One region of the Cupriavidus sp. WS genome, then DNA from elsewhere that is predicted to be linked to it. Evidence: predicted binding sites of a transcription regulator. Region 1 holds the regulator's gene; the other holds the start of a gene.

Region 1 (8,686 bases):
GGTGATCTTCTGGCCCATCGTCCGCACGATGCGCCAGCCGCCGAACATGGTGCCCATGCCGATCGCCACGTAGCAGCAGACGATGACCCACACCGGCGGCTCCGCGCCGCCCTGCGCCACGTGGCCGCTGGCGATCAGCAGCATCCAGATGATGCCGATGGTCTTCTGCGCGTCGTTGCCGCCGTGGCCCAGGCTGTAGAGCGAGGCCGACACCAGTTGCAGGCGGCGGAACCAGCGGTCCACGCGCGACGGCGGCGTGCGGAAGAAGGTCCAGCCCACGATCACCATCATCAGCGAGCCGAGCACGAAACCCAGCAGCGGCGAGATCACGATGAAGGCCACGGTCTTGGCCAGCCCGCCGCCGACCAGCGCGCCGGTGCCGCCCTTGGCCACCGCGGCGCCCACCAGCCCGCCGATCAGCGCGTGCGAGGACGACGAGGGAATGCCGTAGTACCAGGTGATCAGGTTCCAGGCGATGGCGCCGACCAGCGCGCCGAAGATCACGTGGTGGTCGACGATGTTGACGTCGACGGTGCCGGTGCCCACCGTGGCCGCCACCTTGAGGTGGAAGATGAAGATGGCCACCACGTTGCACATGGCCGCCATCGCCACCGCGTGGTGCGGCTTGAGCACGCCCGTCGACACCACCGTGGCGATCGAATTGGCGGCGTCGTGGAAGCCGTTCATGAAGTCGAACAGCAAGGCGAGCGCCACCAGCAGGCCGATGACCCACAGGCTCATTTGTATTGTGTGCATGCCGATTCGTGCCTCAGGCGTTTTCCAGGACGATGCCTTCGATGATGTTGGCAACGTCCTCGCACTTGTCGGTGATGGTCTCGAGCTGCTCGTAGATGGCCTTGAGCTTGATCAGCCGTTTCACGTCGGTCTCGTCGCGGAACAGCTTCGACATCGCCGAGCGCATCACGCGGTCGGCCTCGGACTCGAGGTGGTCGATCTGCTGCGCCGTCTTGAGGATGGCGCTGGCGTTGCTCATGTCCTCGAGCAGGCCGACCGCGATCTTGACCTGGTCGCAGCACTGCACGCAGATCGAGGCCAGCTTGCGGGCCTCGTCGGTCAGGCTGGTCACGTCGTACAGCGAGATGGTCTCCGCCACGTCCTCCATCAGGTCGAGGATGTCGTCCATCGTGGTGATGAGCTTGTGGATCTCGTCGCGGTCCAGCGGCGTGATGAAGGTCTTGTGCAGCAGGTCGATGGTGTCGTGCGTGATGCGGTCGGCCTTCTTTTCGGTGGCCTGCACGCGGCGCGCGTGCGCCTCGGCATTGGGCAGGTCGTTGACCAGCACTTCCAGCTCGCGGGCGGCGGTCACCGCGCAATCGGCATGCTGGTTGAAGTATTCGAAGAACTTGCCCTCCGTGGGCATGAATCGGCCGAACATGGGTTGTTCCTTGTCGGGGCGCGCGAGCGCCCCCGGGTTATTGCCTGGGCGACTGGCTCAATCGGCCAGGCATACATTGCAGACAGCCGCCTGGCGGCGGCTGTCATCAAAACGAAATATTTTACAGGTATGCGGGCCGCAGCCGAATCTCTTTCACGTCCGGCGTGGGCGATCGGCCACGGCGGGGCCGTTTTGCCACCGCCCAGGCCGCGCCAGGACTGGCTTCAGGTGTCGTTGTCGAAGAAGGCCGGGCCGCCGCTGAAGTTGTCGAATTTGGTGAACTGGCCCAGGAATGTCAGGCGCACGGTGCCGATGGGACCGTTACGCTGCTTGCCGATGATGATCTCGGAGGTGCCCTTGTCCTGCGAGTCGGGGTTGTAGACCTCGTCGCGGTAGATGAACAGGATCACGTCGGCATCCTGCTCGATGGCGCCCGATTCGCGCAGGTCGGACATCACCGGGCGCTTGTTGGGGCGCTGCTCCAGGCTCCGGTTCAACTGCGACAGCGCGATCACCGGGCAGTTGAGTTCCTTGGCCAGCCCCTTGAGCGAACGGGAGATTTCCGAGATTTCGGTGGCGCGGTTCTCGCCGCTGCCCGAGCCCGACATCAGTTGCAGGTAGTCGATGATGATCAGGCCAAGCTGCCCGCACTGGCGCGCCAGGCGGCGCGAGCGCGCGCGCAGCTCCATCGGGTTGAGCGCCGGGGTCTCGTCGATGAACAGCTGCGCGTCGTTCATGCGCTGGATGGCATGCGTGAGGCGCGGCCAGTCCTCGTCGAGCAGGCGGCCGGTACGCAGGCGGTGCTGGTCCAGCCGGCCGACCGAGCCCAGCATACGCATGGCCAGCTGGGTGCCCGCCATTTCCATCGAGAACACCGCCACCGGCAGGCCCTGCTCCACCGCCACGTGCTCGCCGATGTTGAGCGAGAACGCGGTCTTGCCCATCGACGGGCGGCCGGCCACGATGATCAGGTCGCCGGCCTGCATGCCGCTGGTCATGCGGTCCAGGTCGATGAAGCCGGTCGGCACGCCGGTCACGTCGGTGTTGCTGTCGCGGTGGTACAGCTCGTCGATGCGCTCCACCACCTGCGTGAGCAGCGGCTGGATTTCCTGGAAGCCCTTCTGCCCGCGCGAGCCTTCCTCGGCGATGGCGAAGACCTTGGACTCGGCTTCGTCGAGCAGCTCGCGCACCTCGCGCCCCTTGGGCGCGAAGGCCGCCGAGGCGATGTCGTCGGCCACCGTGACCAGCTTGCGCAGCACCGAACGCTCGCGCACGATTTCCGCGTAGCGGCGGATGTTGGCCGCGCTGGGCGTGTTCTGCGCGAGCGAGTTCAGGTAGGCCAGCCCGCCCACCTCCTCCGCCTTGCCGGCCACCTGCAGCATCTCGTAGACGGTGATGACGTCCGCGGGCTTGGTCGCCGAGATCAGCCGGGCGATGCTCTGGAAGATCATCCGGTGGTCGAAGCGGTAGAAGTCCGACTCGGAAAGGAAGTCGGCGATGCGGTCCCAGGCGGCGTTGTCCAGCAGCAGGCCACCCAGCACCGATTGCTCGGCCTCGATGGAGTGCGGAGGTACCTTGAGATTATCTAGTTGGGGGTCGCTGACAGGCGCGTTCATGGGGAGGGATTATAACGGCGCGCACAGGCGAGCCGGAGGAGAAATCGCGGCGCGTGCGGCGATGTGACGGCAGGACAACCACCCCGGCCGGGCCGAAGCCGGAACCCCGGGCCAAAACAAAAAGGCAGGAGCGCCTGGCTCCTGCCTTTTTGTTTCTGCCTGCGGCCGCTGCCGCTGCGGAGATCCCTCGCGGGCCCCGCGGCGGCGGCCGGTTCCGGCCTTAGACGTGTTCGCCCAGGACGGAGACCGTCACGTCGACCACCACGTCCGTGTGCAGCGAAACGCTGACCGGATGATCGCCAACGATCTTCAGCGGGCCGTTCGGCAGGCGCACTTGCGCCTTCTCGATCTTGAAGCCTTGGCCTTCCAGGGCGGCGGCGATGTCGGCGTTGGTGACCGAGCCGAACAGGCGGCCGTCCACACCCGACTTCTGGGTGATCTGCACGGTCAGGCCGTTGAGCTTCTCGCCCTCGCCCTGCGCGGCAGCCAGCTTCTCGGCGGCGGCCTTTTCCAGCTCGGCGCGCTTGACTTCGAACTCGCTGATGGCGGTCTGGGTCGCGCGGCGGGCCTTCTTGTTCGGGATCAGGAAGTTACGGGCGTAGCCGTCCTTCACGCGAACGATGTCACCCAGGTTGCCCAGGTTGATGACTTTTTCCAGCAGAATGATTTGCATCGTGTTTTCTCCTTGACGGACCTAGGGCCGATCAGTTCTTGTGCAGGTCGGTGTAGGGCATCAGCGCGAGGAAACGCGCGCGCTTGATGGCCGTATCGAGCTGACGCTGATAGTGCGCCTTGGTGCCGGTCAGGCGGGCCGGCGTGATCTTGCCGTTGTCGCCGATGAAATCCTTCAGGGTGTCCAGATCCTTGTAGTCGATCTGTTCCACGCCGGCCACGGTGAAGCGGCAGAAGCGCTTGCGCTTGAACAGCGGGTTCTGCTGTTGGAAGCGCTTCTTGTTCTTGTTGTCACGTTTGACGAATGCCATGATTCAATCCTTTTCGAATGCTTTACATCCAGTGATGTGAAAGACGAGAGCCTTGCTGTTGCGGTGCTTGCGGGCCAGGAATCCTTCGCAGTCGAGCATCGCGCCGAGCGGCGTGCGCTCGAGCCGTTGTCCGATCTGTCCGATCCCCATCGCGGCGATGGCAAATTCCACCTGCCTGGGCGTCTGCGCCTCGACCGTCTCGCCCGCGTACTGCAGGATGCAGTTGACGACGGGGACGCCGGCCGGGGTATAGCGCAGGGCATCGCGTTCGGCGAGGGTTGCGCAGAGCCTCAACTGGTTCAACGCTGCCTCCGTTCCCGGTACCCGTGCCCGCCCGCGCCGCCGCGGCGCCTGCGATATTCAGCGCCCGCGGCAACCGCAAGAGCCCGCACTTAGGCGGCCTGGCCTTCGGTGGTCTGTTGCGCGGCCTTGCGGGCTTCTTCGCGCTGCACTTCCTTCATCATCGGGGACGGTGCGGTTTCGGCCTTCTTGGTCTGAACGATGAGGTGGCGCAGCACCGCGTCGTTGAACTTGAACGCGTGTTCGAGTTCAGCCAGGGTTTCCTTGCCGCATTCGATGTTCAGGCAAACGTAGTGAGCCTTGGCCAGCTTCTGGATCATGTAGGCCATCTGACGGCGGCCCCAGTCTTCCACGCGGTGGATCTGGCCTTCCTGCGAGGTGACCAGCGTCTTGTAACGCTCGATCATGGCCGGAACCTGTTCGCTCTGGTCCGGATGGACGATAAATACGATTTCGTAATGACGCATTGACGCTCCTTTTGGATAAGCCACCCGGGCGCCATGTCCGGTGTGGCAAGGTTGGATAGCCTTAAAGTATAGCGCGCTTTCCACGCATAGGGCAAGCTGCTTCAGTTATCGGCAAAGAGCGCCTGCAACGCCGCCGGATCCGCCGCCAGCGCCGGCCTGGCCGCCAGCGCGAGCAGCAGCAGCACGCGCGCCTTGTAGGGATTCAGGTCGCCGGCCGACACGAAGACGCCGGCGGTCGGCCGCGGCTGCGCCGGCATCGCCACATGCCCGGCGCCGGTGCGCGAGCTGCGCACGACCGCCACGCCCGCCGCGGCGGCCTCGGCCAGCGCCTCCGCCAGCGACTGGTGGATCGAGCCGTTGCCCGCGGCGGCCACCACGAGGCCGTTCACCCCGGCCGCGACCAGCGCATCGACCATCACCCGGCCCGGCTGCGCGTAGCTGGCCAGGATTTCCACCTGCGGCCACGCCGCCGGCACCGGCATGGCCGCGGCCGGCAGCCGCAGCGGGGCGCGGGTGAAGCAGACGAAATCGTCCTGCACATAACCGACCGGGCCGCCCGCCGGCGAAGCGAAGGCGTTCACCGCCGCCGTGTGCGCCTTCACGGCGTCGCGCGCGGCGTGGATCTCCTGGTTGACGACCAGCAGCACGCCCTTCCCCGCCGACGCCGGATGGCTGGCCACGCGCACCGCGTCGAGCAGATTCAGCGGGCCGTCCGCGGACAGCGAGGTCGACGGCCGCATGGCCGCGGTCAGCACCACCGGCAGCGTGGCCTCGCAGGCCAGGTGCAGCACCATCGCCGTTTCCTCCAGCGTATCGGTGCCGTGCGTCACCACGATGCCGGCGACGTCGGGCTGCGCCGACCAGAAGCGGATCCGCTCGACCAGCCTGGACCAGAGCGCGAACGACATGTCCTTGCTGTCCACCTGCGCCACCTGCTCCGCCTCGATGCGCGCCACCTCGCCAAGCGCGGGCACGGCCCCGAGCAGCGCCGACACCGGCACCGTGGCGGCCTGGTACTTCGCGCTGCTGGCGGGATTGGACGAAGAACCGGCAATGGTGCCGCCGGTGGCAAGCACAACGACGCGACGCAGTGAGGACATGGCGGGGGACGTGTAGGAAGCCTGGAGTCGAAAAAAACGCGTACCCGGAACGGGCACCGCGTGCCGCGGATTGTAACCCTGCGCATCCCGACACCCGCAAGGCGCGCCCGCAGGCAGGCGTGTTGCAAACCATTCGTCGATGCGCCGCGTCCTAAAAATTCCGCTTGCACTTCACTCGATACTGTATAAAATCACAGCATACTGTTTAAACGTACAGTGCCTTCCAATAACAGCGAAAACAACAGCGAACAACGGCGACTATGGCGACCCTGACACCGCGGCAGCAGCAGATTTTCGACCTGATTCGCAGCACTCTCCAGCACACCGGCTTTCCGCCCACGCGTGCCGAGATTGCCGCCAAGTTCGGCTTCTCCTCGCCCAATGCCGCGGAAGAGCATCTGCGCGCGCTGGCCCGCAAGGGCGTGATCGAACTCACCCCCGGCGCGTCGCGCGGCATCCGCCTCAAGGTATCGCGCAGCGACTCCGAGTTGCCCGACCAGTTCTCGCTGCCGATGGCGGGCGTCATGCAACTGACGCTGCCGCTGGTCGGCCGCGTCGCCGCCGGCAGCCCGATCCTGGCCGCCGAACACATCGACCGCCAGTACCAGGTCGATGCCTCCGTCTTCGAAGTCCAGCCCGACTACCTGCTGCGCGTGCGCGGCCTGAGCATGCGCGACGCCGGCATCCTCGACGGCGACCTGCTCGCGGTCAAGCGCGCCAGCGAAGCCGCCAACGGGAAGATCGTCGTGGCCCGGCTCGGCGAGGACGTCACCGTCAAACGCCTCAACCGCCGCGGCGACACGATCGAACTGATCGCGGAGAACCCCGACTTCAGCAACATCATCGTCCAGCCGGACCGGGAAGAATTCTCCCTGGAAGGCATCGCCGTCGGCCTGATCCGTACCGGCGCGTTCTAAAAGCCCCAAGCCTCAAGTGCGGCTGGAGCGGGTTCGCCCGCCTCGAGCTGCACCCGATATGCCAACGCCATCCGCGCTGCGGATGCCGACAACTGTTGTTGCAAATCACCAGGTGTAGCCATGCTCCCAGCCAATCGCTTCTCCACCCGCCGCCCCGTCAAGCCCGTTCCGTTCCGCCAGTCCAAAGGCGTGCGCATCTACCAGGGCGCGCAGCGGCGCACGATGGTCGGCAGCATGGCCGCCATCTGCCGCATGCTCGAGCTGGAAGACCTTCCCAAGCTGTCCGTGTAATGGCGCGTGCCGCGTGGTGGCGCAGCGTGGAGACGGTTGCCATTCGCCGCACGCGCCAGCCTCATGAAATTTTTTGAGGCGAAGTACTAGCCATGTGCCAATGAAGTTTGTATAATCTTGTTTTTCGTCGATCAGCACTCAGCTGAAAGACAACGACGGTGGCTGTAGCTCAGTTGGTAGAGTCCAGGATTGTGATTCCTGTCGTCGTGGGTTCGAGTCCCATCAGCCACCCCAGAATTCTCTTCGGTATCGACGGCTTGAGCATTAACCAGCCGTTCGCGATACAAGATATTCGATAAAAGCGGATATACCCAACGGCGCCTCTGGCGCCGTTTTTGTTTTCTGCCGCTGGCAAGCATCGCACCGATGCTCCAATTTGCCATTGCCCGGACTCCCCTCCTCAAACCAACGTCGCCAGTCGACCCGCTTGTCGCGCATGGGGGGCCGGTCATTTTGCAATTGTTGACAGTCAAATGGTACGTTGCTTCTTATGCTGGCCGCGGCACCATCCCCTGGTGCTCATATTCGACACTTCCCGATGCCGCTGCGCCGCTCCCCCGGCCCAGCGGCTTTTTTTGGCGGAACGGCGGCCGCAGCCGCGGTGACAGTTGTTGACAGTCCATGTCTCCGCATCCTGATAGCCTTCAATCTCGCATCGTCATCCTCCGCTGGGTACGGTGCGGCTTCCTGTCCCCGCCGGCATTCGTGTCCGGCGGGGTTTTCTTTTTTGGCCGATGCGTGGTTCCGATGTCTTGCGGACTTCGGGACCTGACCGCCATCGAGTGGCCATGCAAGATGCCCCGGCCACTGCCTCTCGATTCATGGCGGACATGCCATCCACATGGGGAAGGCATTATCCTGACACCGCACTCCCCATGCGCGCGGAAATTGCGGGGCGACGCTGTTTGTCCCGATACCCACCACACACCAGGAGATCCGGATATGGCCGGCTCGAGCCTCTTGCTGCTGATCGACGACATCACCTCGATCCTTGACGACATCGCGTCCATGAGCAAGCTCGCCGCCAAGAATACCGCCGGCGTGCTCGGCGACGATCTCGCTCTCAACGCGCAGCAAGTCACGGGCATGAAGGCCGACCGGGAGCTGCCGGTGGTGTGGGCGGTGGCAAAGGGATCGCTGCGCAACAAGGCAATCCTGGTACCGTCCGCGCTGGCGATCAGCGCCGCGATTCCGTGGGCGATCACGCCGCTGCTCATGGCGGGTGGCGCCTTTCTCTGCCATGAGGGATTCGAGAAGATTGCACACAGCCTGCTGCATCAGCGGAAGGCACCGGAGACGACTGTCGTCCGGAGCGAGCCGCCGACAGCGGATCTGGCCACGCTCGAAAAAACGAAGGTCCGCGGCGCGGTGCGCACGGATTTCATCTTGTCGGCGGAGATCATCGTCATCTCGCTCGGCACGGTTTCCGAGGCGACGTTCGGCACGCAGGTTGCCGTATTGTCGATCGTCGCATTGGTCATGACGGTGGGCGTCTATGGCCTGGTGGCCGGCATCGTCAGGCTCGACGATGCCGGGCTTTATCTTCACCAACGGCCATCGGCAGCGGCGCGCACCGCCGGCCGGGCCATTCTGCGCATGGCGCCCTGGCTGATGCG
Region 2 (22,887 bases), on a different contig from region 1:
GCGACAGCGACATGTCGTAGTCGATGGCGAGGTCGTAGCCGCGCGCGATCGCGCGAAAGCGCCGGTTGACCAGCGGCTTGCGCACCGGCGGCAGCAGCACTTCCTCGTAGATCTTGCCCAGCGGGCCGAGCTTGCCGGCCTTCTTCTTCTGCCGGAAATGCGACAGCCAGCGCTCCGGCGCCAGGATGTGGATCTTCACGTCCGGCGGCAGCATGGCGCGGAAATGCGTCTCCAGCGCCTCGGTCGGATAGGTCAGCGTCAGGCCGAGCTCGAAGCGCTCCCGGTCCAGCGAGGCCAGCAGCGACACCAGCGAGGTCTCGATGCCGCCGCGCAGGAAGTGGGTCAGGTGAAAGAGGATGCGTTGCTTGGCCATGCGGGGGCGTGGTGGATCCAGGGGATGACGGACTGCCGGCAACTGCGGATCAGCCGTACAGCATGCGCACGCTGTCGCCGGACAGCGCCGCGCGGAAGCTCGCGAGCGCGTCGTCCGACGGCGTGACCAGCCACTGCCGCCCGAGCTCGGCCTCGCAGCGCGCGCCGCTGGTGGCGTAGCTCACGCGCACGGGCAGGCCCGGCGTGTTGGCCACGGTGGCGAGATACGGCGTGAGCAGCTCGCGCAGCAGCTCGGTCGAGGCGTTGCCGTTGAAGGCCAGCCCCACGGCCTCGGCATAGCGGGCGCGCGCGGCCACCAGGTCCATCACCGATTCGGCGGTGAAGCGCACGCCGCCGGTGAAGGTGTCGTGGCGCGCGTTGCCCTGCACGATCACCAGCTCGTCGTCGCGGAACATGTGGCGGTTGGCGTCGAACAGCTCGTTGAACACCGTCATCTCGATCTGCGCGGTGCCGTCGTCGAGCATCACGATCAGCATCTTGCCGCGCTGCGTCATCTGCGTGCGCATGCCGGTGATGACGCCGGCGATGACCTTGCCGCGCACGTCGCGCCCGTAGCCGCCGCCATTGCCCTGCACTTCCTTTTCCAGCCCGGCCAGCGTGCCCTTGAGGAAGCGCCCGACCTCGTCGCGGTAGGCGTCGAACAGGTGGCCCGAGAAGTAGTAGCCGAGCGCCTGCTTCTCCTCCTGCAGCGTGCGCTTGGGCGGCCAGCGCGGCTCGTCGACCAGTTCGGGGCGGTGCGATGCGCCGGCGTCGGCCATCAGGTCGAACAGCGAGACCTGGTTGGCCGACTCTGCCTTCTGCTCGGCCGCTTCCATCGCACGCGACACCGAGGCCAGCAACTGGCCGCGGTTGTCGTTGAGGCTGTCGAACGCGCCGGCGCGGATCAGCGCCTCGATGGTGCGGCGGTTGACCTGGCGGCGGTCGACGCGCTCGCAGAAATCAAACAGGTCGGCGAACGGCTTTTCCTCGCGCGCGCGCAGGATGTCCTCGATGGCGCCCTGGCCCGAGCCCTTGATGCCGCCGAGGCCGTAGCGGATGGTCTTGGCGTCGGTCGGCGCGAAGCGGTATTCGCTGGCGTTGACGTCGGGCGGCAGCACCTTGAGGCCATTGAGCTTGCAGTCCTCGTAGAGGATCTTGACCTTGTCGGTGTCGTCCATCGCCAGCGACATGTTGGCTGCCATGAATTCGGCCGGATGGTGCGCCTTGAGCCACGCCGTGTAGTAGGCCAGCAGCGCATAGGCGGCCGCGTGCGACTTGTTGAAGCCGTAGCCGGCGAACTTCTCCATCAGGTCGAAGATGTCGTCGGCCTGCCCGGCGGTCAGCCCGTTCTTGTCGGCGCCCTCGCGGAACATGACGCGGTGCTGCGCCATTTCCTCGGGCTTCTTCTTGCCCATCGCGCGGCGCAGCAGGTCGGCGCCGCCGAGCGAGTAGCCGCCGATGATCTGCGCCATCTGCATCACCTGCTCCTGGTAGACCATGATGCCGTAGGTCTCCTTGAGCACCGGCTCGACGCGCGGGTCCGGGTACTCCACCTTCTCGCGGCCGTGCTTGCGCGCGCAGAAGCTGGGGATCAGGTCCATCGGGCCCGGGCGGTAGAGCGCCACCAGCGCGATGATGTCCTCGAAGCGGTCGGGCTTGGCGTCTTTCAGCATGCCCTGCATGCCGCGGCTTTCCAGCTGGAACACGGCCACCGTGTTGGCGGTCTTGAGGATGTCGAAGGCGGGGCCGTCGTCGAGCGGGATGTGGCTGCAGTTCCAGTCCGCCCTGGACGGGTCGAGCCGGCGGATGTAGCGCTCGGCCCAGTCGAGGATGGTCAGCGTGGTCAGGCCCAAGAAGTCGAACTTGACCAGGCCGGCCGCTTCCACGTCGTCCTTGTCGTACTGGCTGACCACGCCGCTCATGCCGTCGTTCTGGCCGCCCTGGGTGTAGAGCGGGCAGAAGTCGGTGAGCTTGCCGGGCGCGATCAGCACGCCGCCGGCGTGCATGCCGACGTTGCGGGTCATGCCCTCGACGCGCTGCGCCAGCTCCAGCAGCTGGCGCACTTCCTCCTCGTTGTTCTCGCGCTCGGTCAGCAGCGGCTCTTCCTTCTTGGCCTCCTCGATGGTGACCAGCTTGCCGGGCTTGAACGGGATCAGCTTGGCGATGCTGTCGACGAAGCCGTAGCCGAGGTCAAGCACGCGGCCCACGTCGCGCACGGCGGCCTTGGCCGCCATCGTGCCGAAGGTGGCGATCTGCGAGACCGCGTCCTTGCCGTACTTCTCCTTCACGTAGGTGATGACGCGGTCGCGCCCGTGCTGGCAGAAGTCGATGTCGAAGTCGGGCATCGAGACCCGTTCCGGGTTCAGGAAACGCTCGAACAGCAGCGCGTACTTGAGCGGGTCGAGGTCGGTGATGCCGAGCGCGTAGGCCACCAGCGAGCCGGCGCCGGAGCCCCGCCCCGGGCCCACCGGCACGCCGTTGTTCTTGGCCCAGTTGATGAAGTCCGCCACGATCAGGAAGTAGCCGGGGAAGCCCATCTTGATGATGGTGCCGGTCTCGAATTCCAGCCGCGCGTAGTACTCGGCGCGCCGGGACTCGCGCTCGGCCTCGTCCGGGAACAGCACGGCCATGCGCTTTTCCAGGCCTTCCTTGGCGAGGTGGACGAGGTAGTCGTCGAGCGACATGCCGTCCGGCGTGGGGAACAGCGGCAGGCGCGGCTTGCCCAGCTCGAGCGTGAGGTTGCAGCGGCGCGCGATCTGCACCGCGTTCTCGAGCGCGGACGGGATGTCGGCGAACAGCGCGCACATCTCGTCCTGCGTCTTGAAATACTGGTCGGTGGTGAAGCGCCGCGTGCGCCGCGGGTTGGCCAGCAGCTCGCCCTCGGCGATGCAGGTGCGGGCCTCGTGCGCGGTGAAGTCGTCGGCGGTCATGAACTGCACCGGGTGCGTCGCCACCACCGGCAGGCGCAGCCTGGCCGCCAGTTGCACGGCCTGCTGCACGTAGGCGTCGGTGCCGGGATGGCCGGCGCGCTGCAGCTCGACGTAGAAGCGCTGCGGGAACACCCGGGCCCAGTGCGCGGCGGCGCGCTCGGCCGCGGCGTCGTTGCCGTTGGCCAGCGCCATGCCGATGTCGCCGCTCATGGCGCCGGACAGCGCGATCAGGCCGGTGGCCAGCGGCAGGTCCTCCTCGCCGGGCTCGTCGAACCAGCCGGGTTCGATCTCGGCGCGGCCGCGATGCTGGTTGGACAGCCATGCGCGCGACAGCAGCATGCACAGGTTGAGGTAGCCGCGCCGGTCCTGCACCAGCAGCAGCAGGCGCGCCGGCTTGTCGCGGTCTTCGGCGTTGGTGAGCCAGACGTCGGCGCCGACCACCGGCTTGACGCCGCCGCCGCGCGCTTCCTTGTAGAAGCGGATCAGGCCGAAGGCGTTGGCGAGGTCGGTCAGGGCGAGCGCGCCCATGCCGTCGGCCGCGGCGGCCTCGACGGCGGCATCGAGGCGCACGATCCCGTCGACGACGGAGTATTCGGAATGGAGGCGGAGATGAACGAAGCGAGGTGCAGACATGGACGTGATTGTACCGGCTCGGCATGGCCGCGCCTGCCTTCTTTGCAGGCGCGCCGCGCCGGCATGCCCGAGCGGGGCGCTCGGGCAAGGCCGCCGCACGGCCTCCGAGGCGCTATAATTTCGCCTTTCCAATCAGGCAGTTACCGCGCGGCCGCAAGGCGCGCGGCCGGGCGCGCCTCCGCTATGCAGATCGTCAACATCTCCGCTTATAAATTCGTCACGCTGGACGATATTCCGGCCCTGCGCCCGGACATGCGCGCGCGCTGCGAGGCCCTGGGCCTGAAGGGCACCATCCTGCTCGCGCCGGAGGGCATCAACATGTTCCTGGCCGGCAGCCGCGCGGCCATCGACGGCTTCATGGGCTGGCTGCACGCCGATCCGCGCTTCGCCGACATCGCGCCCAAGGAAAGCCTGTCGGAGAGCCAGCCCTTCAAACGCATGCTGGTGCGCGAGAAGAAGGAAATCATCACCATGAAGATGCCGCTGATCCGCCCCGAAGCCGGGCGCGCGCCGGCGGTGCGGCCGGTGGACCTGAAGCGCTGGCTCGACCAGGGCCACGACGATGCCGGCCGCCCCGTGGTGATGCTCGACACCCGCAACGATTTCGAGGTGGCGGTCGGCACCTTCACCCACGCGGTGGACTACGACATCGCCAAGTTCAGCGACTTCCCGCCCGCCATCGCCGCGCACAAGGCGGAATTCGAGGGCAAGACCGTGGTGTCGTTCTGCACCGGCGGCATCCGCTGCGAGAAGGCCGCCATCCACATGCAGGAAGCCGGCATCGAGCATGTCTACCAGCTCGAGGGCGGCATCCTGAAATATTTCGAGGAAGTGGGCGGCAGCCACTACCGGGGCGACTGCTTCGTGTTCGACTACCGCACCGCGCTGAATCCCAGCCTGGAGCCGGCCGGCCCCAAGCAGTGCTTCGCCTGCCGCGCCGTGGTCACGCCCGAGGAACAGCAGAGCCCGCACTACGTGGTGGGCAAGAGCTGCCCCCACTGCATCGCGCAGCGGCAGGCAGCGGCCTGAACCGAACGCGGGCGGCTTCAGGCCGCCAGCAGGTGGTAGAGATTGCGCAGCATGCCGGCGGTGGCGCCCCAGATGAAGCGGTAGCCGCCGTTTTCGCGCGGGAATGGCATGGCGTAGAACAGCCGTTCGCCGTCGACCCAGCGGAACAGGCGCCGCTGGTGATGGGATGGGTCCATCAGGAAGCCGAGCGGCACCTCGAACACGTCCGCCACCTCGCGCGCGTCGGGGCGCAGCGTGAAGCCGCTGCGGACCAGCCCGACCACGGGGCTGACGTGGAATCCGGTGCCCGTGATGTAGTCGGGCAGCGCGCCCAGCACTTCCACGTAGTCCCGCACCAGCCCCACTTCTTCTTCCGTCTCGCGCAGCGCGGTGTCCACCCGGTCGACATCCGACGGCTCGTGGCGCCCGCCCGGAAAGCTGATCTGCCCCGCGTGGGCGCTGAGGTTGGCGTTGCGCTGCGTGAGCAGCACCGTCAGGCCATCCTCGCGCTCCACCAGCGGCACCAGCACGGCGGCGTCGCGCAGCGCCACGCTGCGGTCGTAGATGCGCGATTCGTCGGTCAGCTCGGGCGCCCACGCCGGCGGCGACTTGAGCCGGTGGCGCACGAAGTCCGGCCGCAGGCGCACCTCGGGCAGGGCCGGATGGCTGCTATCGGTGGAGACGATGGGTAGGGTTTCGGGATCGAAGGCGGGACGCATATCGCCTCGCAGTATGACAGATGACGGGCAAAACCGTCTTTGCGCGATGCAACAGGACGCTTTGCAGCGCAGCTTGCGCGGACCCATGCAAAAAGGGCACCCGGAGGTGCCCTTCTTGCGCAGCCACGGCCGGCGGACCGGCCACGGCAACCAGCTTACTCGGCGGCTGCGGCCTTGGCGGGCGCTGCCTTGTATGCCAGCTTTTCCTTGATACGCGCGGACTTGCCCGAACGCTCACGCAGGTAGTACAGCTTGGCGCGGCGGACGTCGCCGCGGCGCTTCACTTCGATACCGGCGATCAGCGGCGAGTACAGCTGGAACGTGCGTTCCACGCCTTCACCCGAGGAAATCTTGCGCACGATGAAGGACGAGTTCAGGCCGCGGTTGCGCTTGGCAATCACGACGCCTTCGTAGGCCTGCACGCGCTTGCGGTTACCTTCCACCACGTTCACGCTGACGATCACGGTGTCGCCGGGTGCGAATGCGGGGATGGTCTTGTTCGCGGTCAGGCGCGCGATTTCGTCTTTCTCGATCAGCTCGATGAGGTTCATCGTTTCTTCTCCTTGTCCATCATGCCGGCGTTGTATGCCCCGGGCGTTGCCCGGGCCCCGGCAGAGGATGGGGTTTCACTTGACGGGAGCGAACTCCCGCCCTTCATTCGCCAGCCACGCCGACAGGAATTTCTCGTCGGCGCGGCTGAGCAAACCTGCGCTGCGGGCGGCCCCGATCAGGTCGGGGCGCTTCCTCGCAGTGTTGGCGAGCGCCTGCTGGCGCCGCCACTTCTCGATCTCGGCATGATGGCCCCCGAGCAGTATCTCGGGCACCCGCATGCCTTCGTATTCTTCCGGCCGCGTGTAGTGCGGGCAATCCAGCAGGCCGTTGACGAAGCTGTCCTGCACCGCCGACTGCGCATCGCCGAGCACGCCGGGCAGATGCCTGACCACCGCGTCGATCACCGCCATCGCCGGCAGCTCGCCGCCCGACAGCACGAAATCGCCGAGGCTGATTTCCTCGTCCACGCGCCGCTCGATCAGGCGCTGGTCGATGGCCTCGTAGCGCCCGCACAGCAGCACCAGCCCGGGGCGCTGCGCCAGCGACATCACCTTCGCGTGCGTCAGCGGCGCGCCCTGCGGCGACATCAGCACCACGTGCGGCTTCACCGTATCCGCCGCATCCACCTGGGCATCGGCCCGCGCCGCCTGCTGGGCCGCGCAGGCCGCGTCGATGGCGTCCTCGAGCGGCCTGGCCAGCATCACCATGCCAGGGCCGCCGCCATACGGGCGGTCGTCGATGGTACGGTAGTTGTCGGTGGTGAAATCGCGCGGATTCCAGGTGCGCAGCGCATAGCGCTGCTGCTTCGCCGCCCGGCTGGTAATACCCCAGTCGGTCAGCGCGCGGAACATCTCGGGAAACAGCGTGATCACATCGAACTGCATCCGCCTCTCCCTTGGCTTGCCCACCGGGCCCGGCCCGGCGCCTGTCGCCAGGCGCTCAGTAATCCAGCCCCCAGTCGACCACCACCTGCCGGGCCTTGATATCGACCGAGCGCAGGAAGGCATCGACAAACGGGATCAGGCGCTCGCCGGCCTTGCCGTCGGGCAAGGCATGCGCCACCTGCAGGATCTGGTGAGCCCCGTTGTCGATCAGGCCGGACACTTCGCCCAGCAGCTCGCCCTGTTCGTTGGACACGGCGCAGCCGATCAGATCGACCCAGTAAAACTCGTTCTCGTCCGGCGCGGGGAAATCCTCGCGGCGGATCCATACACGACGGCCCTTGAGCGCTTCGGAGTGGCTGCGGTCGGACACGCCGACCGCCTGCGCCACCACCGTGCCGCTATGCTCGCGGGACTGCGCGATCTTCACGCACAGGGCTTCGGCGCTCACCGCGCCCGCCGCGCCCAGCACGCCGGCCGGCGGCTTGAGCAGCCACCAGCGGCGCGCGTGCAGCAGCGCGCTGGCATCGTCGGCGTGCGGCTGGATCTTGATCCAGCCCCGGATTCCGTATGCGGCGCCGACGTAGCCGACTTCGATCAGGTCGTCCGGCAACGCGTCGGTGTACGCCAGCGCGGCCGGCAATCCGGCCTGCGGCCTGGGCGCCGGCTTCTGGCCGGCGGACTGCGGACGGGCCGCGGGTTCCAGCGGCACATTCAGCGGCCGCCGCGCCGGGGCGCCTTGCTTGCGTTCGGTCACGTGTCGTCTGCCACGCGTCGCGAAACGCGCGTCACAGCAATCAGGCAGCGGCCTTGGCGGCGTTCTGCTTGACCAGGCGGGCCACGGTCGGCGACATCTGGGCGCCAACGCCGGTCCAGTAGGTCAGGCGGTCCTGCACCAGGCGCAGGCCTTCTTCGCTGGCGCCGGCCAGGGGATTGTAGAAACCGATACGCTCGATGAAACGGCCATCGCGACGGTTGCGCGAGTCAGCGGCGACGATGTTGAAGAACGGGCGCTTCTTGCTGCCACCGCGAGCCAGACGGATTACGACCATGGGTGTGATTCCTCAGAAAACTTGATGTTCGAACACGAAACACAAGAGTATAGCCCAAATCCCGAGGCCAAACAAACACTTAGAGCGATTGACGCGACACCCTGCCACGGGCATCGTGGCGAAAACCCCGACAGGAGAGCATCGCATGCGTTCCTACCTTCACATTCGCGCCCGCCGCGCCCTGCTGGCGGGCTGGCTTGCCGCCGGCGCCTGGCTCGGGCATGCGGCCGGCGCCGCCGAGGCCTTGCCGCTGGACCGCATCAAGCTGCCGCCCGGCTTTCGCATCGAAGTGCTGAGCCAGGCGGTGCCCGAGGCGCGCGGCATGACCATGTCGCCGGCCGGCACGCTGTTCGTGGGCACGCGCGGCGAAGGCAAGGTGTACGCCATCGCCGCGCCACTCGCCGGCAACCCGCAGGTGCGCACCGTCGCCACCGGGCTGACCATGCCGGTCGGCGTGGCATTCCGCGACGGCGCGCTCTATGCGTCCTCGACCTCGCGCATCGTGCGCATCGACGGCGTGGAAGCCCGCCTGGACAATCCGCCCGCGCCCGTCGTGGTGAGCGACCGCTTTCCCGGCGAAACGCACCACGGCTGGAAGTTCATCGCGTTCGGCCCGGACGGCTATCTCTACGTGCCGGTCGGCGCGCCGTGCAATATCTGCAAGCCGGACGAGAACCGCTACGCCAACATCATGAAGATGAAGCCCGACGGCAGCGACCTGCAGGTGGTGGCGCGCGGCGTGCGCAACACGGTCGGCTTCGACTGGCAGCCCGGCACGCGCGAGCTCTGGTTTACCGACAACGGCCGCGACAACCTCGGCGACGACGTGCCCGACGACGAGCTCAACCACCTCGCCCGCGCCGGCCAGCACTTCGGCTATCCGTACTGCCATGCCGGCGACATCGCCGACCCGGAATTCGGCAAGCAGCGCGCCTGCGCCGAGTTCGCGCCGCCGGCGGCCAGGCTCGGCGCCCACGTTGCCGCGCTCGGCATGCGCTTCTATGCCGGATCGCAATTTCCTGCCGAATATCGCAACAATATCTTTATTGCCGAACATGGCAGCTGGAACCGCAGCCAGCCGGTCGGCTACCGCGTGGTCCGGGTGGTGCTCGACGGGCGCGGCCAGGCCGTGCGCAGCGAGGTGTTCGCGCAAGGCTGGCTGCAGGACGGCCGGCCGTGGGGCCGGCCGGTCGACGTGCAGGTGGCGCCCGACGGCTCGCTGCTGGTCAGCGACGACATGGCGGGCGCGATCTACCGCATCCGCTACGCGCCATGAAATGGGCGCCGCGAAATAAGCGCCGCCAAATGAAGCACGCCGGGGTTTCACCGCTGCGTCATGACGCGGCGGTGGGGGCGAAACAATCCGTTACACCGGTAACGGCTTTTGCATAGGCGCGCCGGATGCGCGTGCGTACCATGATTCCATCTTCCGACAACATCGCCGCGCGACAGGAAACTGGGATTCCGCATGTTCCCCCGCACTCTCCTGCGCGACCCGGTGGCGGGCATCCTGCTGGCCGTGCTTCTGCTCGGCCTCAGCGGCGCCGGCCATGCCCAGGTCGCGTTCTGGCAACATAGCCGGCCCGACGGCCGGAGCCTGGCTAATGCCCGCGCGCAGGCGGGCCAGGGCGGCTGGGAAATGGCCAGCGTGCGCGCCGAACGGCAGGATCACGTGCGCGCCCAGATCGAACGCATGGAAGCGCGCGCGCGCGCCGACGACCGCCTCAGCGGCCGCGCGCTGCCGCCCCAGGAACGCGAGGACGAGCGCGCCCGCCCGTCCGAGCGCAGCGCGCAGGCGGACCCGGTGCGCGGCGAGCAGCGCAACTCCGGCGTCGGCCCCGGCTGGCAGGCGCGCGGACGCGACGGCGGCCGCTAGCCGGATCGCCGGATCGGGCTCCGCGCCCGGATTTTCCCGCTTTTACGCCCGCTTTTGCGCCCGCTTTTGCGCCCTTTCCCCCGATTGCCGATCCGCCCCGCGCGCGCCGCGGCGGCGGCGCGCCCGTGCGGCATCGTGCGCATTGCCGGCATCATGCGGCGGCGTACAATGAGCGCCGGCGCCAGCACGGCTGGCCCGTGACCGCCCCCGCCGGCAGGTTCCGCCGGCCCTCACTTCGTCGCCGCCCATGCCCGTCGCCACCCAAGTCCCCGCCGCCGCCAAGACCGCCGCCACCGGCAAATCCAAGCTGGCCACGGTCGCCCTGGCCTTCCTGTGCGGCAGCCTCGGGCTGCACCGCTTCTACCTGGGCGGGCTGCGCGACAAATTCGGCTGGGCCCACCTGCTGGCCACGCTGGCCGGCGCCATCGGCGTGGCGTCGATGCAGACCGGGGCCGGCTCGCCCGCGCTGAACTGGACCTTCGCGGTGGCCGGCGGCACCTCGCTGATCGCCGCCTTCCTCACCGCCATCGTGTACGGGCTGCGCGCCGACGACAAATGGGACGCGCGCTTCAACCCGCACGGCCAGCCCACCCGCTCGGGCTGGCCGGTGGTGATCCTGGTCATCCTGTCGCTGCTGATCGGCACCGGCCTGCTGATGGCCGGCCTCGCCATCAGCTTCCAGACCTTCTTCGAATCCCAGGTCGAGGCGGCGCGGGCGCTCTCGCAGTAACCGCGGCCACGCGGCCCGCCGCCCAACGCGGCCATGCGCCGCGCCTTCCCGTTCCAGCCAGCCACGCGGCGGCCCGCCGCCGCCATGACGCCGCCATGCCGTCGGTTCGCCACGGTTTGCGCCACATCAGCAAGCGGCCGCGCGATGCGCCTATGATGCCAACGCCGGCGCGCGACAGGCGCGCGCGTGGCTCAACCGAAAGGAGCGCCGCCGAATGGACCGTCACGAACCCGCGCAGGGCGAAACCCATCAGCACGTCCATCCGCCCCAGGACGGCGGCATGGGCGCCGGCGGCCATCCGCACGACCACGACCATCACCACCATCACGCCCACGCGCCGGCGCCCGGCCCCCGCCAATCCCCGGACGCCGCGCCGGCGCAGGAAGGCACCATCTACACCTGCCCCATGCATCCGGAGATCCGGCAGGACCATCCCGGCAACTGCCCGAAATGCGGCATGACGCTCGAGCCGCTCATGCCGGAACTGGAAGCGGAGGAGAACCCCGAGCTGGCGGACTTCCAGCGGCGCTTCTGGTGGACCCTGCCGCTGACCGCCGTGGTGTTCGTGCTGGCCATGTTCGGGCACCAGCTCGGCTGGATGGCGGCCGCGACGCAAAGCTGGGTCGAGCTGGCGCTGTCCACGCCGGTCGTGCTGTGGGCGGGGTATCCGTTCCTTGCGCGCTGCGTGCGCTCGTTCGCGCAGCGCAGCCCCAACATGTGGACGCTGATCGGCCTCGGCACCGGCGCGGCCTATGTCTACAGCGTCGTCGCCACGGTGGCGCCGGGGCTGTTCCCGCAGGACTTCGCCATGCATGGCCGCATCGGCGTGTATTTCGAAGCCGCCGCGGTCATCATCTCGCTGACGCTGGTCGGCCAGCTGCTGGAGATCAAGGCCCGCTCGCAGACCTCGGCGGCGATCCGCTCGCTGCTCGGCCTCGCGCCGAAGACGGCGCGCCGCCTCAACGCCGACGGCAGCGAGGAAGATGTGCCGCTGGCCCACGTGCACGTGGGCGACCGCCTGCGCGTGCGGCCGGGCGAGAAGGTGCCGGTCGACGGCGTGGTGGCCGAAGGCGGCAGCTCGGTCGACGAGTCGATGATTACCGGGGAGCCGATGCCCGTGACCAAGCGCGCTGGCGACCACGTCATCGGCGCGACCATGAACGCCACCGGCAGCCTGGTCATCGTGTCCGAGAAAATCGGCTCCCAGACCGTGCTGTCGCAGATCGTGCAGATGGTGGCGCAGGCGCAGCGCTCGAAGGCGCCGATGCAGCGCATGGCGGACAAGGTGGCCGGCGTGTTCGTGGCCGTGGTCATCGCCGTCGCCGTGCTCACGTTCCTGGCGTGGGGATTGTGGGGCCCGCAGCCAGGCTGGGTGTACGGCCTCATCAACGCCGTCGCGGTGCTGATCATCGCCTGCCCGTGCGCGCTCGGGCTGGCGACCCCGATGTCCATCATGGTCGCCAGCGGCAAGGGCGCGTCGAACGGCGTGCTGTTCCGCGATGCGTCGGCCATCGAGAACCTGCGCAAGGTCGACACGCTGATCGTCGACAAGACCGGGACGCTCACGGAAGGCCGCCCGGCCTTCGAGCGCGGCCTCGGCATCAACGGATTCTCCGACCAGGAAGTGCTGCGCCTGGCGGCCAGCCTCGACCAGGGCAGCGAGCATCCGCTGGCGGCCGCGCTGGTCGAGGCGGCGCGCCGGCAGAACCTGCCGCTCGACACGGCCGCGGATTTCGAGTCGGGCACCGGCATCGGCGTGCGGGGCACCGTGGCGGGCCGCAAACTCGCGCTCGGCAATACCGTGCTGATGGCGGCCGCGGGCGTCTCCGCCGCCGCCCTGAGCGAGGCCGGCGACGGCCTGCGCGCGCAGGGCGCGAGCGTCATGTACCTGGCCGTCGACGGCACGCTGGCCGGCCTGCTGGCGGTGTCGGACCCGATCAAGGCGACCACGCCGGAAGCGCTGCGCAGCCTGCAGGCGCAGGGCATCCGCGTGGTGATGGCCACCGGCGACGGCGTGGCCACGGCCAGGGCCGTGGCCGGCAAGCTGGGGATCGGCGAATACCACGGCGAGGTCAGGCCGGCGGACAAGCTGGCGCTGGTCGCCCGGCTCCAGCAGGAAGGCCGCGTGGTGGCGATGGCCGGGGACGGCATCAACGATGCGCCGGCGCTGGCCAAGGCCGACGTCGGCATCGCGATGGGCACCGGCACGGACGTGGCCATGAACAGCGCCCAGGTCACGCTGGTGAAGGGCGACCTGCGCGGCATCGCCCGCGCCCGCAAGCTGTCCGAGGCGACCATCCGCAACATGAAGCAGAACCTCGGCTTTGCCTTCGTCTACAACGCGCTGGGCGTGCCGCTGGCGGCCGGCGTCCTGTATGGCGCGACCGGGATGCTGCTGTCGCCGATGTTCGCCGCGCTGGCCATGAGCCTGAGCTCGGTGTCGGTGGTCTCCAATGCGCTGCGCCTGCGGCGCGCGGCGGTGTAGGCCAGCGAGGGCGGACACCGCGCGCGGCGCTTCAGAACAGCGACTGCTGCGCGGACAGCGGCTCCGGCACGCGGAACAGGTCGGCCCGCAAGGGCGGGCGCTGCTGGTTGAGCCCGAAGCGGCGGCAGGCCTGCGCGAAGCGCTTGCCGACCAGCTCGGCGAAGATGCCGGTGCCGCGCATGCGCTGGCCGAATTCGGACTGGTTGTGCTTGCCGTCGCGGATCTGCTCGATCAGGCTCATGACGTGGCGGCGCCGCCCCGGGTAGTGCTGCTCCAGCCATTCGACGAAGAGGTCGCGCACCTCCAGCGGCAGGCGCAGCATGACGTAGCCGGCCGCCCCGGCGCCGGCCCCGGCGGCGGTCTCGAGCACGCGCTCGATGTCGAAGTCCGTCAGCGCCGGAATGATCGGCGCCACGATGACACCGGTGGGAATGCCCTGCCCGGCCAGGCGCCGCACGCCCTCCATGCGCCTGGCCGGCGTATTGGCGCGCGGCTCGAGCCGCCGGGCGATGTCCGCGTCGAGCGTGCCGATCGAGACGTAGACCCGGGCCAGGCCCTTGGCCGCCATGCGGGCGAGGATGTCGGCGTCGCGCGTGACCAGCGACGATTTGGTCGTGATGGCCACCGGATGGTTGAATTCCTCCAGCACCTCCAGGATGGCGCGCGTCAGCCGGTGCTCCCGCTCGATCGGCTGGTAAGGGTCGGTATTGGTGCCGAGCGCGATCACCGAGGGCACGTAGTGCTTCTTGCTCAGTTCCCGCCGCAGCAGCTCGGCCGCGTTCGGCTTGGCGAACAGCTGCGTCTCGAAGTCCAGCCCCGGCGACAGCCCGAGGTAGGCGTGGGTCGGGCGCGCGAAGCAGTACGAGCAGCCGTGCTCGCAGCCGCGGTAGACGTTGATCGACTGGTCGAACGGGATGTCGGGCGACTGGTTGCGCGTGATGATCGATTTCGCCGCTTCGAGGACCACGATGGTCTTGCGCGGGGGCAGCTCGCCGTGGGCTTCCAGGACCGCCGCGAGGTCGTCGTCGTCGGGCTCGCGCGACCAGCCGTCGAAGCGGGATTCGACGTTGGAAAGCGCCCCGCGGCCGCGCTGGAAACCGGTCTTGAGTGACGCCATGACAACTCCTGCTGCGCGTTACGATATACTGTATAAATATACAGTATCGAGGCGCCGCATGCAGATTTTCCGGGGGCGTGGCGGCGCGCGGGAAAGCGCCGCGGGCTGGCGGGCCGCCCTCAGGCGAGCGGCGCCTTTTCGTCGACGGCGATCGCCAGCGTCTCCTTGATTTCCTCCATCACCACGTAGCTCTTGGACTGCGCGGCGCCGGGCAGCTGCAGCAGGATGTCGCCGAGCAGGCGGCGGTACTCGCCGATCTCGCGGATGCGCGCCTTGATGAGGTAGTCGAAATCGCCGGACACCAGATGGCATTCGAGCACTTCCGGGATGCGCGAGACCTCGCGGCGGAACTGCTCGAACATGTTGCCGGACTTGTTGCCCAGCGAGATCTCCACGAACACCAGCAGGCCGCTGCCCAGCAGGGCCGGATTGAGCCGCGCGTAGTAGCCCATGATCACGCCGTCGCGCTCCATGCGCTTGACCCGCTCGATGCAGGGCGTGATGGTCAGCCCGACGGCCTCGGCCAGCTCTTTCATCGACATCCGCCCGTCGGCCTGGAGCAGCGCCAGGATCTTGCGGTCCAGCCGGTCGAGGCTGCGCACCGGTTGCCGACTCGTTCTCATGAGTAGTTCCTGTTTCCTTGAAAATTACGATAACTATGACTGCATATATTTAAATAGTATAGAGAGAATTACTTTATCCACCCTCTTTTTTGGTTTCGAGCCCCCGACTATGCGAGTTCTCGTCCTTGGCAGCGGTGTAATTGGCGTGACAAGCGCCTGGTATCTGGCCCGCGCCGGCCACGAAGTCACCGTGATCGACCGCGAGGCCGCGCCCGCGCTCGGCACCAGTTTCGCCAACGCCGGGCAGATCTCGCCCGGCTACGCATCGCCGTGGGCCGCGCCCGGGGTGCCGCTCAAGGCCATCAAGTGGATGTTCCAGGAACACGCGCCGCTGTCGGTGCGCCCGGACGGCACGCTGTTCCAGCTGCAGTGGATGTGGCAGATGCTGATGAACTGCTCGGCCGAGCGCTACGCCACCAACAAGGAACGCATGGTGCGGCTGGCCGAGTACAGCCGCGACTGCATCCGCGCGCTGCGCGCCGATACCGGCATCGCCTACGAAGGCCGCCAGCAAGGCACGCTGCAGGTCTTCCGCACGCAGGAGCAGCTCGACGGCGCCGCCAAGGACATCGCCGTGCTCGAGCAGGCCGGCGTGCCCTACCAGTTGCTGTCGCGCGGGGATCTCGCCGCGAGCGAACCGGCGCTGGCCGCGGTCAGCCACAAGCTGAGCGGCGGCCTGCGGCTGCCCAACGACGAAACCGGCGACTGCCAGTTGTTCACCACCCAGCTCGCGGCGATGGCCGAGGGCCTCGGCGTGAAGTTCCACTACGAGCGCACCATCGACGGGCTGCTGACCCGCGGCGACACCGTCACCGGCGCGATGATCGGCGGCCAGCCGGTGACGGCCGACCTCGTGGTGGTGGCGCTGGGAAGCTGGTCGACGCCGTTCCTGAAGAACATCCTGCCGGGCCTCTCGAACCTGCCGGTCTACCCGCTCAAGGGTTTCTCCATCACCGTGCCGATGGCCGACGCGGAGCGCAGCCCGGTGTCGACCGTGCTCGACGAGACCTACAAGGTCGCCATCACGCGCTTCGACGACCGCATCCGCGTGGGCGGCATGGCCCAGATCGTCGGCTACGACCGTTCGCTGGACCCGTCCAAGCGCCGCACGCTCGAGCACGTGGTGACCGACCTGTTCCCGGGCGCCGGCGACGTCAGCCGCGCCACCTTCTGGACCGGCCTGCGCCCGATGACGCCGGACGGCACGCCCATCGTCGGCCCCACGCCGCTCAAGGGCCTGTGGCTCAACACCGGCCACGGCACGCTGGGCTGGACCATGGCCTGCGGCTCGGGCAAGCTGCTGTCGGACCTGGTGTCCGGCACCTCGCCGGCCATCCGCGCGGACGACCTGTCGGTGACGCGCTACCTCAAGCAGCCGGGCGCGCGCGCCGCGCACCGCCCCGCGGTGGCCTGAGCGGCCGGCCGGGCCGGCTTGCGGTCTTCCTTCTCCGGTCTGCACGCCGCGTGCGGGAAAGGGAAGCAACCCCTCGGCACGCGGCGCGTTAAACGGCGCTTTATCAGCAAAAAGGGCGACCCTTTCGGGGCCGCCCTTCTTGTTTCTACCGCACCGCCACCGCCGTCAGAACTGCGCTTCGCTCAAGGCATTGACCGGCGCCGCGCCGGCCACGATGGCATCGCGCAAACCCGATGCCTGCGACAGGATGTGCTCGGCGAAGAAATGCGCCGTGGCGATCTTGGCGCCGTGGAACGCCGCGTCCTCGCCGTGCTTCGCCTGCGCGGCCAGCATCGCGCGGGCGAGCTGCCAGCCCGAGAACACGATGCCGCACAGCTTCAGGTAAGGCACGCTGCCGGCGAACACCGCGTTGGGGTCCGTCTTGGCATGGCCGGCCACGAACGCCACCGCGGCTTCGAGCGCCGCGCGGCCCCGCGCCAGTTGCGCCTGCACCGCCACGAAGGCCGCGCCGCCCTGCTTACCCAGCGCGGCCTCGGTCTCGGCGATCTGCGCGCAGATCGCGCGCGCGGTCGCGCCGCCGTCGCGCGCGGTCTTGCGCCCGACCAGGTCGTTGGCCTGGATGGCGGTGGTGCCTTCGTAGATCGGCAGGATGCGCGCGTCGCGGTAGTGCTGCGCGGCGCCGGTCTCCTCGATGAAGCCCATGCCGCCGTGCACCTGCACGCCGAGGCTGGTGACTTCGATCGACAGCTCGGTGCTCCAGCCCTTGACGACGGGAACCAGGAACTCGTAGAAGGCCTGGGACTGCCGGCGCACGGCCTCGTCCGGGTGCCGGTGCGCGGTGTCGCACGCGCCCGCGGCCACGTAGGCCACCGCGCGCGCGCCTTCGGTCAGCGCGCGCATGGTCATCAGCATGCGCTTGACGTCGGGATGGTGGATGATGGTGACCGCCTCGCGCGCGGAGCCGTCGACCGGGCGGCTCTGCACGCGCTCGCGGGCGAAGGCCACGGCCTGCTGGTAGGCGCGCTCGGACACCGCCACGCCCTGCATGCCGACCGAGAAGCGCGCCGAGTTCATCATGATGAACATGTACTCGAGGCCGCGGTTCTCCTCGCCCACCAGCGTGCCGATGGCGCCGCCGTGGTCGCCGAACTGCAGCACGGCGGTGGGGCTGGCCTTGATGCCGAGCTTGTGCTCGATCGACACGCAGTGCACGTCGTTGCGCGCGCCGGTGGAGCCGTCTTCGTTGACCAGGAACTTGGGCACGATGAACAGCGAGATGCCCTTCACGCCCTCGGGCGCATCGGGCGTGCGCGCCAGCACGAGATGGACGATGTTCTGTGCCATGTCGTGCTCGCCGTAGGTGATGAAGATCTTGGTGCCGAACACCTTGTAGGTGCCGTCGCCCTGCGGCTCGGCGCGCGTGCGCACCGCGGCCAGGTCCGAGCCGGCCTGCGGCTCGGTCAGGTTCATGGTGCCAGTCCACTCGCCCGAGATCAGCCTGGGCAGGAAGACGGCCTTCTGCGCGTCGCTGCCGGCGGTGAGCAGCGCCTCGATGGCGCCGTCGGTCAGCAGCGGGCACAGCGCGAACGACAGGTTGGCGCTGTTGAGCATCTCGTTGCAGGCGGTGGCGATCAGCTTGGGCAGGCCCTGGCCGCCGAAGTCCGGCGAATGCAGCACGCCCTGCCAGCCGCCTTCGGCGAACTGGCGGAAGGCTTCCTTGAAGCCGGCCGTGGTCGTCACCACGCCGTCCTTCCAGCTGCTGGGGGCGGTGTCGCCGATGCGGTTGAGCGGCGCCACCACCTGCTCGTTGAACTTGGCCGCCTCGTCGAGCACCGCCTGCGCCGTCTCCGGCGTGGCGTCCTCGAAACCGGGCAGCTTGCTGACTGCGTCGAGGCCAGCCAGTTCGTTCATCACGAACAGCATGTCCTTGAGCGGGGCACGATAGGTCATCGATGTCTCCGGGTATGTATGAAAAAGCCGTTCGCGGGCGGACCCGGAACGGCTTGCACTTTCTGGCCGGGCCCTGCGGGCCCGCGCGATCAGCCCAGCGCCGCCACCAGTTCCGGCACGACGGTGTTCAGGTCGCCGACCAGGCCGTAGTCGGCCACCGAGAAGATCGGCGCCTCGGCGTCCTTGTTGATCGCCACGATCACCTTGGAGTCCTTCATGCCGGCCAGATGCTGGATCGCGCCCGAGATGCCGACGGCGATGTACAGCTGCGGCGCGACGATCTTGCCGGTCTGCCCGACCTGGTAGTCGTTCGGCACGAAGCCGGCGTCCACCGCGGCGCGCGAGGCGCCCATCGCGGCGTTCAGCTTGTCGGCCAGCGGCGTCAGCACCTTGGTGTAGTTCTCGCCCGAGCCCACGCCGCGGCCGCCGGACACGATGATCTTGGCGGCGGTCAGTTCCGGGCGGTCGCTCTTGGTGACTTCGCGCGAGACGAATTGCGAGATACCCGTGTCGGCCACGGCCGGCAGGTTCTCCACGGCGGCCGAGCCGCCTTCGGTGGCGGCGGCGTCGAAGCCGGTGCCGCGCACGGTGATGACCTTGACCTTGTCCGACGACTGCACGATCGAGATCGCGTTGCCGGCGTAGATCGGGCGCTCGAAGGTGTCCGGGCTGTCGACCTTGGTGATGTCCGACAGTTGGGCCACGTCCAGCTTGGCGGCCACGCGCGGCAGGATGTTCTTGCCGTAGGCGGTGGCGGGCGCCAGGATGTGGCTGTAGTCGCTGGCGATGGCCAGCACCTGCTCGGCGATGTTCTCGGCCAGGCCGTCGCCGAAGTACGGCGCGTCGGCCAGCAGCACCTTGGCCACGCCGGCGATCTTGGCGGCGGCCTCGGCGGCGGCCTTGGCATTGGCGCCGGCAACCAGCACGTGGACGTCGCCGCCGCACTGGACGGCCGCGGTCACGGTGTTCAGCGTGGCCGACTTGATGGATTGGTTGTCGTGTTCAGCAATGACGAGTGCAGTCATGTTTTATCTCCTGGCGCTCAGATGACCTTGGCTTCGTTCTTCAGCTTCTGCACCAGCGTCGCGACGTCCGGCACCATCACACCCGCGCTGCGCTTGGGCGGCTCGACGACCTTGACGGTCTTCAGGCGCGGCGCGACGTCGACGCCGAGGTCCTCGGGCTTGACGGTCTCGAGCGGCTTCTTCTTGGCCTTCATGATGTTGGGCAGCGTGACGTAGCGCGGCTCGTTCAGGCGCAGGTCGGTGGTGACCACCGCCGGCAGCTTGAGCGACAGCGTTTCCAGGCCGCCGTCCACTTCGCGCGTCACCGAGGCCCGGCCATCGGCGACCGTCACCTTGGAGGCGAAGGTGGCTTGCGGCAGGCCCGCCAGCGCGGCCAGCATCTGGCCGGTCTGGTTGGAGTCGTCGTCGATGGCCTGCTTGCCCAGGATCACCAGCTGCGGCTGTTCCTTCTCGACCAGTGCCTTGAGCAGCTTGGCCACGGCCAGCGGCTGCAGGTCTTCGTTCGACTCGACCAGGATGCCGCGGTCGGCGCCGATCGCCATCGCGGTGCGCAGGGTTTCCTGGCATTGCGCCACGCCGCACGACACGGCGATCACCTCGGTCGCCACGCCGGCTTCCTTCAGGCGCACCGCTTCTTCCACGGCGATTTCGTCAAACGGGTTCATGCTCATCTTGACGTTGGCCAGATCCACGCCCGTGCCGTCCGACTTGACCCGGACCTTGACGTTGTAATCCACCACGCGCTTGACTGCGACGAGTACTTTCATGCGCTCACTCCACTGATAGTCGATAGTCAGAAATTTGGTTCGCCCGCCATTATAACCACCGGGTCGGCGGCCTTCTTGTTTTTCGAACGGTCGTACTATTTTATCGGCAAAGAATTGCCGGGCATAGCCCGGCAGCGTGAAAACCTCGCGCCATTGTGCCGCGGACTGCCCAGCGGCACGCCGGTCTGCGGGTTTTTCTCCAACTTACCAGGCGGTAATCACCGAATCCTTGTACGTGCTCAGCACGTACTGCTTGACCTCGGGCGAGTGGTAGGCCTTCACCAGCTTGGCCACCCACGGCTTGTTCCGGTCGGCCTCGCGGATGGCGATCAGGTTGGCATAGGGGCCCTTCGGGCCTTCCATCGCGATCGCGTCCTTGGTCGGCGACAGGCCGGCGGACTCGGCATAGTTGCCGTTGATGGCGGCGGCGTCGAGGTCGTCCAGCGAGCGCGGCAACTGGGCCGCGTCCAGTTCCACGATCCTGATCTTCTTCGGGTTGGACACGATGTCCAGCGGCGTGGCCTTCAGGCCGGCATCCGGGCGCAGCTTGATGATGCCCTTGCTCTGCAGCAGCAGCAGGCCGCGGCCGCCGTTGGTGGGGTCGTTGGGCACGCCCACGCGCGCGCCGTCCTTGAGCTGGTCGAGCGACTTGAGCTTCTTCGAGTACACGCCCATCGGGAAGGTCACGGTGAAGCCGACGTGGGTGAACTTGTAGCCGCGGTCCTTGATCTGCGCTTCCAGGTACGGCAGGTGCTGGTAGCTGTTGGCGTCGAGGTCGCCCGCGGCCAGCGCGGCGTTGGGCTGGATGTAGTCGCTGAACTCCACCAGCTGGATGTTGAGGCCGTCCCTGGCCGCGACCTTCTTCACCTGCTCCATGATCTGGGCGTGCGGGCCGCCCGTGACGCCGACCTTGATCGGCTTTTCCTGCGCGATGGCGCCGGTGGCGAAGGCGGCGCCGATGGCGGCGCCGGCGATCCATTGCAGCACGTTGCGACGTTGCATGACTGGCTTCCTTGTTTCCCGAATGCTCTGATTGCCGGTTTTCTTCCGCATGTCCCGGCGCTGACTTATCGCTTGCCTATCGCTTACTTATGGCTGATGCGCCGCACCAGCCAGTCGCCGAAGCTCTGCACCGCCTGCACGAAGACGATCAGGATCAGCACCACCGCCACCATCACCTCGGTGATGTAGCGCTGGTAGCCGTAGCGGATGCCGAGGTCGCCCAGCCCGCCGCCGCCGATGGCGCCGGCCATCGCCGAGTAGCCCACCAGGCTGACGAAGGTGATGGTCAGGCCCGCCACGATGCCGGGCATGGCCTCGGGCAGCAGCACCTTCATGACGATCTGGCCGGTGGTCGCGCCCATCGACTGGGCCGCTTCCACCAGGCCCTTGTCGACTTCGCGCAGCGCGCTTTCCACCAGCCGCGCGATGAACGGGATCGCGGCGATGGTCAGCGGCACCACGGCCGCCGTGGTGCCGATCGACGAGCCGACGATGAAGCGAGTAAACGGGATCACCACCACCAGCAGGATGATGAACGGGATCGAGCGCACCGCGTTGACCACCACGCCAATGGTGCGGTTGAACAGCGGGTGCGACAGCACGCCGCCGCGGTTGGTCAGGTGCAGCAGCACGCCCAGCGGCACGCCGAACAGCGCCCCGACCACGCCCGAGATGCCCACCATCAGCAGGGTCTCGTTGAACGAGGTCAGGAACAGGTCAAACATTTCAGACCACATGCTCGATCTCCTCCACTACCACGCCTTGCTCCTGCAGGAAGGCCATCGCGGCCTTGACGTCGGCCGGCTCGCCGGTGGCCATGATGGCCAGCGAGCCGAAGGCCTGCCCCTGGATCTCGTCGATGTGCCCGTGCAGGATGTTGAAGTCCAGCCCGTGGCGGCGGATGGCCTGGGCCAGCACCGGCTGGTCCACGCCGGCGCCGGTGAAGGCGAGGCGGTAGACGTGGTCGCGGCCGTTGCCGAGCCGGCTTTCCACGCGCTTGAGCACGCTCGCCGGCAGCTCCTGCGCGATCACGTCGCCGATCATGGCGCGCGTGACCTCGTGCTGCGGGCGCAGGAAGACGTCGATCACGCGGCCGCTTTCCACCACCTGCCCGGCTTCGAGCACGGCCACGCGGTCGCACACCTGTTTGATCACTTCCATCTGGTGCGTGATCATGACGATGGTCAGGCCCAGGTCGCGGTTGATCTGGCGCAGCAGCTCCAGGATGGCGCGCGTGGTTTCCGGGTCGAGCGCCGAGGTGGCCTCGTCGGACAGCAGCACCTTGGGCTTGCTCGCCAGCGCGCGGGCGATGCCCACGCGCTGCTTCTGCCCGCCGCTGATCTGGGCGGGATAGCGGTCCTTCAGCGCCGACAGGCCGACCAGATCCAGCAGCGGCAGCACCGTCGCGGAGATCTCGCTCCTGGACTTGCCGGCCAGCTCCAGTGGCAGCGCCACGTTGTCGTACACGGTGCGCGACGACAGCAGGTTGAAATGCTGGAAGATCATGCCGATGTCGCGGCGGGCCTGGCGCAGCGCGCCGCTGCCGAGCGCGGTCAGGTCCTGGCCGGCGACGATCACGCGGCCGGCGCTGGGCCGGTTGAGCAGGTTGATGGCGCGCACCAGCGTGCTCTTGCCGGCGCCGCTGCGGCCGATGATGCCGAAGACCTCGCCGGGGGCGATGGACAGGCTGACATCCCGCAATGCATGCACTTCGCCCGACCCGCCGGGAAAGCGCTGCGATAGACCTTGCA

The links. Region 1 encodes LexA, which represses DNA repair genes until DNA is damaged. Its sites were predicted from a motif close to ACTGTATNNNNATACAGT; they were not measured.
Region 2: the regulator LexA is predicted to act here: its motif matches at 14,383-14,400, upstream of K206_RS0103405 (PA0069 family radical SAM protein).

What each region holds. Positions count from the first base shown of each region.
Region 1 is NZ_AQPL01000397.1:615-9,300, forward strand. Features, by position in the region: gene K206_RS0128030 (inorganic phosphate transporter) at 1-756, opposite strand, end outside; gene K206_RS0128035 (DUF47 domain-containing protein) at 770-1,396, opposite strand; gene K206_RS0128040 (replicative DNA helicase) at 1,621-3,012, opposite strand; gene rplI (50S ribosomal protein L9) at 3,233-3,685, opposite strand; gene rpsR (30S ribosomal protein S18) at 3,717-3,995, opposite strand; gene priB (primosomal replication protein N) at 3,999-4,298, opposite strand; gene rpsF (30S ribosomal protein S6) at 4,388-4,762, opposite strand; gene K206_RS0128065 (asparaginase) at 4,864-5,862, opposite strand; gene lexA (transcriptional repressor LexA) at 6,123-6,779, shown strand; gene K206_RS43905 (hypothetical protein) at 6,900-7,070, shown strand; tRNA gene K206_RS0128080 (tRNA-His) at 7,229-7,304, shown strand; gene K206_RS0128085 (DUF808 domain-containing protein) at 8,013-8,686, shown strand, end outside.
Region 2 is NZ_AQPL01000032.1:15,727-38,613, reverse strand. Features, by position in the region: gene K206_RS0103465 (glycosyltransferase) at 1-373, opposite strand, end outside; gene dnaE (DNA polymerase III subunit alpha) at 423-3,935, opposite strand; gene K206_RS0103455 (sulfurtransferase) at 4,119-4,964, shown strand; gene K206_RS0103450 (CoA pyrophosphatase) at 4,982-5,662, opposite strand; gene rplS (50S ribosomal protein L19) at 5,818-6,213, opposite strand; gene trmD (tRNA (guanosine(37)-N1)-methyltransferase TrmD) at 6,289-7,098, opposite strand; gene rimM (ribosome maturation factor RimM) at 7,154-7,852, opposite strand; gene rpsP (30S ribosomal protein S16) at 7,893-8,147, opposite strand; gene K206_RS0103425 (sorbosone dehydrogenase family protein) at 8,293-9,423, shown strand; gene K206_RS0103420 (hypothetical protein) at 9,616-10,023, shown strand; gene K206_RS0103415 (TM2 domain-containing protein) at 10,271-10,753, shown strand; gene K206_RS0103410 (copper-translocating P-type ATPase) at 10,968-13,238, shown strand; gene K206_RS0103405 (PA0069 family radical SAM protein) at 13,270-14,355, opposite strand; gene K206_RS0103400 (Lrp/AsnC ligand binding domain-containing protein) at 14,475-14,978, opposite strand; gene K206_RS0103395 (D-amino acid dehydrogenase) at 15,088-16,392, shown strand; gene K206_RS0103390 (acyl-CoA dehydrogenase) at 16,558-18,342, opposite strand; gene K206_RS0103385 (electron transfer flavoprotein subunit alpha/FixB family protein) at 18,432-19,367, opposite strand; gene K206_RS0103380 (electron transfer flavoprotein subunit beta/FixA family protein) at 19,385-20,134, opposite strand; gene K206_RS0103375 (MetQ/NlpA family ABC transporter substrate-binding protein) at 20,339-21,136, opposite strand; gene K206_RS0103370 (methionine ABC transporter permease) at 21,220-21,873, opposite strand; gene K206_RS0103365 (methionine ABC transporter ATP-binding protein) at 21,863-22,887, opposite strand, start outside.